2 linked regions of the Xanthobacter dioxanivorans genome follow. The protein of the gene in region 1 interacts with the protein of each later gene in a pairwise test. Links are inferred from orthologs where the notes say so. Each region holds a gene or a part of one and is shown on either strand. Other genes may lie near its edges.

What was found.
Region 2: the proteins of secB (region 1) and secA interact in binary tests that used the Escherichia coli proteins (3 or more experiments, as listed by UniProt). The link is inferred for Xanthobacter dioxanivorans from one-to-one orthologs.

The regions. Positions count from the first base shown.
Region 1 is NZ_CP063362.1:1,602,687-1,605,890, reverse strand. What follows is about bases 60-2,951. They hold secB (protein-export chaperone SecB), read left to right. Parts: upstream 60-1,211; coding sequence 1,212-1,691; downstream 1,692-2,951. Other genes in these bases: EZH22_RS07605 (sensor histidine kinase), read left to right, coding at 1,891-2,951; EZH22_RS07615 (DUF1674 domain-containing protein), read right to left, coding at 671-883; EZH22_RS07620 (undecaprenyl-diphosphate phosphatase), read left to right, coding at 60-652. Also shown: more of EZH22_RS07620, read left to right, coding at 1-59; more of EZH22_RS07605, read left to right, coding at 2,952-3,204. UniProt on the Escherichia coli protein: One of the proteins required for the normal export of some preproteins out of the cell cytoplasm. It is a molecular chaperone that binds to a subset of precursor proteins, maintaining them in a translocation-competent state.
Region 2 is NZ_CP063362.1:2,952,916-2,956,600, reverse strand. What follows is about bases 2-3,374. They hold secA (preprotein translocase subunit SecA), read left to right. Parts: upstream 2-378; coding sequence 379-3,174; downstream 3,175-3,374. Other genes in these bases: EZH22_RS13845 (Pr6Pr family membrane protein), read right to left, coding at 3,231-3,374. Also shown: more of EZH22_RS13845, read right to left, coding at 3,375-3,685. UniProt on the Escherichia coli protein: Required for protein export, interacts with the SecYEG preprotein conducting channel.

The sequences.
Region 1 (3,204 bases):
CGGCGCGGTGCTGGCCATCCTGACCGTCTATTTCCAGCGCTTTCTGCATGTGGCCCAGCAGCTGCCGACCAATCCGGGCGCGCGTCGCTTCGTTATCGGCATCCTCGTCGCCTTCCTGCCGGCGGCGGTGATCGGGGCGCTGGCCCACGGCTTCATCAAGAGCGTGCTGTTCGAGTCGCCCGCGCTCATCTGCGGTACGCTCATCTTCGGCGGCATCATCCTGCTCTTCATCGACAAGGTGGTGCCGGAGCCGCGCTACAATAACGCCATGGGCTTCCCGCCGCTGCTGGCGCTCAAGATCGGCTTCTTCCAGTGCCTTGCGATGATCCCCGGCATGTCGCGCTCGGGCTCGACCATCGTCGGCGCCATGCTCATGGGCGTGGACAAGCGGGCGGCGGCGGAATTCTCGTTCTTCCTCGCCTTGCCGACCATGTTCGGGGCGTTCGTCTACGATCTCTACAAGAACCGCAACAACCTCTCGTTTGATGACGGGCTGCTGATCGTCATCGGCTTCGTCGCCGCCTTCTGCGCAGCGGTACTGGTGGTGCGGACCCTGCTCGATTTCGTCGCCAAGCACGGCTACGCGCCGTTCGGCTGGTGGCGCATCGCGGTGGGCGTGGCCGGCCTGATCGGCCTCAAGCTGGTGGGCTGAAGGGGGTGGCCGGCGCCTTCAGAAGTCGGTGGCGATGCCGCCCACTTCCCAATCGCCGTAGCGCACCGGCTCGGGGCCGTCGCGGCCATTGATCTCCCTGGGGCGGTCCTTGACCGCGGCGTCGATGGCAGCCCGCCGGGCCTCGGCCTCGGCCAAGGCGCGCTTGGCCGCCTCGCTCAAGGGCCTGCGGGGACCGGGGGGACCCCCTGCGGGGGCGTCTTCATGAGCCATGGCGTTCTCCTTCACCACATCCGTCATCCTTCAAGGGCCTGCGGCACCCCGGGGAAGTCCATTCGATACACGACCTCGTCGGTCGTGACGGCTGTCCGGGTCCAGGACACCGTCCGTCACGTGCCGGAACGCGGATGCGGCGGCCGCGATTGCACTGCCGCCGATGAGGTCACGGCACGCGAACCTCCGCCAATCGGCACCGCTTTGCAACTCGCGCCGTCATCCGAGGAGCACGCAATCTTGCCGCTCGCCGCCAAGCATGGTAGCGGACGCCGCGCCCCGCACCTGGGGCGACCTGATTTGGTATTCAGATCTAACGGAGATGCGCATGGCCACGCAGAATGGCGGCCCCAATCCAAGTGCGGCGCCGTCGCTGAACGTGCTCGCGCAGTACACCAAGGACTTCTCCTTCGAGAATCCCAACGCGCCGAACTCGCTCGCGGCCCCGCCCAGCCAGCCGGACGTGAACATCCAGATCCACGTGAACGCCAAGCCGGGTGGCAATGGCGAGTTCGAGGTGGAGCTGAAGATCGAAGGCGGGGCGAACGTGAACGGCGAGACCCTGTTCGCGTTCGAGCTGGTCTATGCGGGCGTGTTCCGCATCCTCAACGTTCCCGAGCAGAGCCTGCAGCCGGTGGTGCTCATCGAGTGCCCGCGCATCCTCTTCCCCTTCGCCCGGCAGATCATCGCCGACGCGGTGCGCAACGGCGGCTTCCCGCCTCTGATGATCGATCCGGTGGATTTCGCGGCTCTCTATCAGCAGCGCATGCAGGCCGAGGCGCAGCGGTTCCAGGCCGGCCAGGCCTGAGACGGGCCTGCGGGCACCGAAGTTTTTTCGCCGCCGGACGCCCATAGCTCCGGCGGCGTTCTTTTTTCGGCCCGAGCACCGTGGCACGATCACCGGACGGGCGGGCATGGGAAGCGACGGCCTGTGAAACACTGAGCCACCGTGCCGGCGCCCCCGACCGGGCGCGCCGGGGCATCGGCGGCGGAACCGGCGGACGGCGATGAGATCCATTCGCTTCAAGCTCGCCGCCCTGACCGGCGCCGCGGCCTCGTTCGCCGTCCTCGCCGCCGTGGGGGTGCTGCTGGCGGTCGGGGCGGCGGATCGGGCGCTGGAGGCCGCGGTGGCGGCCCAGCAGCGGCTCGACCTCTTGACCGAAATCTCCGCCCGGTTCTCCGATTTCGGCCTCGCTGCGGTGGCCGATGCCGAGCATCCTTCCGCCGACCGCGGGCGCATGGACGATGCGCGCTCCCGCGTCTTCGCCCTGCTGGAGCGCGCCACCGTCCGCGCCGCTGCCGGAGCGGGCCCAGCCGGCGATGCGTCGGCCCAGGCACGCGAGCGCATGACCGCTCATCTGCGCGCCGATTTCATCGTTCTCGACCGGCAGATCGTCGAGGCCCGGACCGGCAGCGAGCTGCTGCGCGGCGACCGGGTGCGCGGCGCCTTCAACGGCTTCGCCGCCTCCGCTGGGCCCACCCTCTCCCTTCTGGTGGAAAGCGAGCGGCGGGCGGTGACGGTGGCGCGGGAGGAGGCGCTGGCCTTGTCCATGCGGCTGCGCATCGGGGCCGTGGTCGTCGCCGCCTTGGTGCTCGCGGCGGCGCTGGTGCTGCATCGGGCGCTCGCCCGCCCGTTGCTGGAGCGTCTGGCCGAGATCGACCGGGCGGCGGCCGCCATCGGCCATGGCGACCTTAACCGGCGCCTGTCCATCGGACCGCGCGACGAGCTGGGCGTCCTGATGGCGCGCTTCAATCGCATGGCGGCACGCCTTGCCCGCCGCGAGGCGAAGGTGGCGCAGGACCGGGCGATGCTGGAGCGCACCGTCGCCGAGCGCACCGCAGACCTGACGGATGCCAATGCGCGGCTCGGCGCCATCGATGCCTCGCGGCGGCGCTTCTTCGCCGACGTGAGCCACGAACTGCGTACGCCGCTGACCGTGATCATCGGCGAGTGCGACGTGACCCAGCGCGCCCCCGCGATTCCGGAGGATCTGAGCCGCTCGGTGCTCGCCACCATCCGCAAGCGGGCGGGCCGGCTCCATCGCCGGGTGGAGGACCTCCTGCGCGTCGCCCGCTCGGAAAGCGGCGAGATCGACCTCATCTTCCAGGACGTGCCGCTGGCGCCGCTGCTGGCGGAGGCAGTCGCCTCCTTCGAAGTCGCGGCCCGCCGGCAGAATGTGGCGCTGCGGCTCGATGCGGGGGCCGACGAGGTGGTGGTGCACGCCGATCGCGAATGGCTGCGGCAGGTGGTGGAGGGCCTCATCGACAACGCCTTGCGCCACGGCGGGGCGCTGCATTCCATTACCGTCACGTGCGCCGCC
Region 2 (3,685 bases), 1.4 Mb from region 1 along the record:
CAGCAACGCTTTGTCAAAGCAGCGCGGATGCGCCTCCGGTCCGAGCGCGCGACGGCGGGCGAGCCGGGAGGGGAGATGAGCACCGGCAGGGGCGCGACGGGCCGCGGCCGCCCTCCCCCGCGCGGCGCACGGCACCCGGATCGCCCGACCTCGCATTGACATTGCCCCGACCCGTTCATAAGTGTCCCGCTGGTACGCTGCCCCCGAAGGGACGCGCGAAAGCGGCTGCGCGCTTTGTCGCTGCACCCGCCTGCGCGCGCCCTGCGGACTTGCTGACGCCGCATTGCGGTTGTCCAAAGGCGCATCATTGACCGGAGGGTCCGGCGGCCCGTCTCCGCCCTCCTTGAGACCTGACGGATCGGAACAGAGACACAACCCATGTTAGGTGGACTTGCCCGCAAGCTCTTCGGCTCCGCGAACGATCGCCGGGTGAAGGGATACCGTCCCCGCGTTCAGGCCATCAACGCACTGGAGCCGGAGTTGGAGGCGCTTTCCGACGAGGCGCTCCGGGCCCGGACCGACGACTTCCGCCGCCAGATCGCCGAAGGCAAGACGCTGGACGACCTTCTGGTGCCGGCCTTCGCCACCGTGCGCGAGGGCGCCAAGCGCGCGCTGGGCATGCGGCCGTTCGACGTGCAGCTCATCGGCGGCATGGTGCTGCACGAGGGCGGCATCGCCGAGATGAAGACCGGCGAGGGCAAGACCCTGGTCGCCACCCTTCCCGTCTACCTCAATGCCCTGGCCGGCAAGGGCGTGCACGTGGTGACGGTGAACGACTACCTCGCCAAGCGCGACGCCGAGTGGATGGGCCGCCTCTACCGCTTCCTCGGCCTCACCACCGGCATCATCGTCCACGGCCTCGACGACGACGAGCGCCGCGTCGCCTACGCCAGCGACGTGACCTACGCCACCAACAACGAGCTCGGCTTCGACTATCTGCGCGACAACATGAAGTACGAGCGCGCCCACATGGTGCAGCGCCCGCACTTCTACGCCATCGTCGACGAGGTGGACTCCATCCTCATCGACGAGGCGCGCACGCCCCTCATCATCTCCGGCCCGCTCGACGACCGCTCCGACTTCTACAACACCATCGACGCCTACATCCCGCGCCTCGCCAAAGAAGACTACGAGGTCGACGAGAAGCAGCGCACCGTCACCATGACGGAAGCGGGCATGGAGAAGATGGAGCAGATGCTGACCGAGGCGGGGCTGCTCAAGTCCGAGAGCCTCTACGACATCGAGAATGTCTCGGTGGTCCACCATGTGAACCAGGCCCTGCGCGCCCACACCCTCTTCCAGCGCGACAAGGACTATATCGTCCGCAACGGCGAAGTGGTGATCATCGACGAGTTCACCGGCCGCATGATGCCCGGCCGGCGCTATTCGGAAGGCCTGCACCAGGCCCTGGAAGCCAAGGAGCGGGTGCAGGTCCAGCCCGAGAACCAGACGCTGGCCTCCATCACCTTCCAGAACTATTTCCGCCTCTACGACAAGCTGTCGGGCATGACCGGAACCGCCAACACCGAGGCGGCGGAGTTCTCCGACATCTACAAGCTCGAGGTGGTGGAGATCCCCACCAACGTGGCGATCTCCCGTACCGACGACGACGACGAGGTCTACCGCACCGCGGGCGAGAAGTACGCCGCCATCATCGAGCTGATCAAGGAATGCGCCGCGCGCGACCAGCCGGTGCTGGTGGGCACCACCTCCATCGAGAAATCGGAGCTGCTGGCGGAACTGCTCAAGCAGGCCGACTTCAAGCAGAAGGACTTCTCCGACCCGGAGGCCTTCTCCGGCCGCGAGCTCCTCAGCAATGACAGCGCTGTGAAGGCCTTCGCGGTGCTGAACGCGCGCTATCACGAGCAGGAGGCCTACATCGTCTCCCAGGCCGGCGTGCCGGGGGCGATCACCATCGCCACCAACATGGCCGGCCGCGGCACCGACATCAAGCTCGGCGGCTCCGCCGACATGCGCATCGACATCGAGCTGAAGGACCTGCCGGAAGGCGAGGAGCGCGCCGCCGCCGAAGCGAAGATCCGCGCCGAGGTGGAAGCGCTGAAGCAGAAGGCGCTGGCCGCCGGCGGCCTCTACGTGCTCGGCACCGAGCGGCACGAGAGCCGGCGCATCGACAACCAGCTGCGCGGCCGCTCCGGCCGCCAGGGCGACCCCGGCCATTCCAAGTTCTTCCTCTCCCTGGAAGACGACCTGATGCGCATCTTCGGGTCGGACAGGCTCGATGGCATGCTGCAGCGCCTCGGCCTGAAGGAAGGCGAGGCCATCATCCACCCCTGGATCAACAAGGCGCTGGAGAAGGCGCAGCAGAAGGTGGAAGCGCGCAACTACGACATGCGCAAGAACCTGCTCAAGTACGACGACGTGCTGAACGACCAGCGCAAGGTGGTGTTCGAGCAGCGCCTCGAACTGATGAATGACGGCGACGTCGCCGAGACCGTCGAGGACATGCGCCACGCCCTCATCACCGAGATGGTGGCCAAGCACATCCCCGAGAACGCCTATCCCGAGCAGTGGGACGTGGACGGCCTCGACGCGGCGCTGAAGGAGGTGCTCGCCCTCGAACTGCCCGTGAAGGAATGGGCGAAAGAGGAGGGCATCGCCGGCCCCGAGGTCACCGAGCGCGTCATTCGCCTGGCCGACGAGCTGATGGCGGCCAAGGCCGCCCAGTACGGGCCGGACATCATGCGCTATGTGGAAAAGTCCATCCTGCTGCAGACCCTCGATCACCTCTGGCGCGAGCATATCGCCATGCTCGACCACCTGCGGCAGGTGGTGGGGCTGCGCGGCTACGCCCAGCGCGACCCGCTCAACGAATACAAGTCCGAGGCCTTCAACCTCTTCTCCGCCTTGCTCAACCGGCTGCGCGAGATCGTCACCGCCCAGCTCATGCGGGTGGAGATCGTCACCCAGCCGCCGGCGACGGAGGAGCTTCCGCCCATGGAAGCCCACCACGCCGACCCCTTCACCGGCGAGGACGAGATCGCGTTCGCTGGTGCGTCCATCGGCAGCCGGCCCCAGCCCCTGCTCTCGGGCGACGTGGCGGTGGTGGAGCGTGATCCGAACGATCCCTCCAGCTGGGGGAAGGTGGGCCGCAACGAGGCCTGCCCCTGCGGCTCGGGCAAGAAATACAAGCACTGCCACGGCCGCTTCGCCTGAAGCGCCGGGTCTTTTCGGGTCTTGGGGGCGGGAGCCGTCCCGCCCGGGCGCGCCGCTCAGCGGGCGATGCGGCGGGCGAGCAGCCTGTCGATGCCGAGGAAAAGCAGGGCCGTCGCGAGGAACGCCGCGGCGAGCAGCACCGTGTTGAGGGCCATGCGCCCGTCCCCGAGCTTGGCCGGATCGAGGAACCAGTAGGCGTACCATCCGTCCGCCTCGCCCCGCGCCAGGGCATAGGCGAGGTAGAGGATCGGCGGCGCCATCGCCCACAGGGCGTCGCGGACGGCGAGGCTGCCGTGGCGTGACAGGCCCCAGGTCGCAAGGAACAGCAGCGGCGTCGCCTCATGCAGCAGGTGGTCCGCCACCGCCTGCCAGCCCGTGGGGTTCCACACGTGCCGGAGCAGCAGCGCGTAGATGATCCCCACCAGCACAATGGACACCACCGCCATCAGCCGCAGGCGCGGCGTCGCGATCCGCCCGGCCGGGTAAAGAGCCACCGCCGTCGCCACCACCG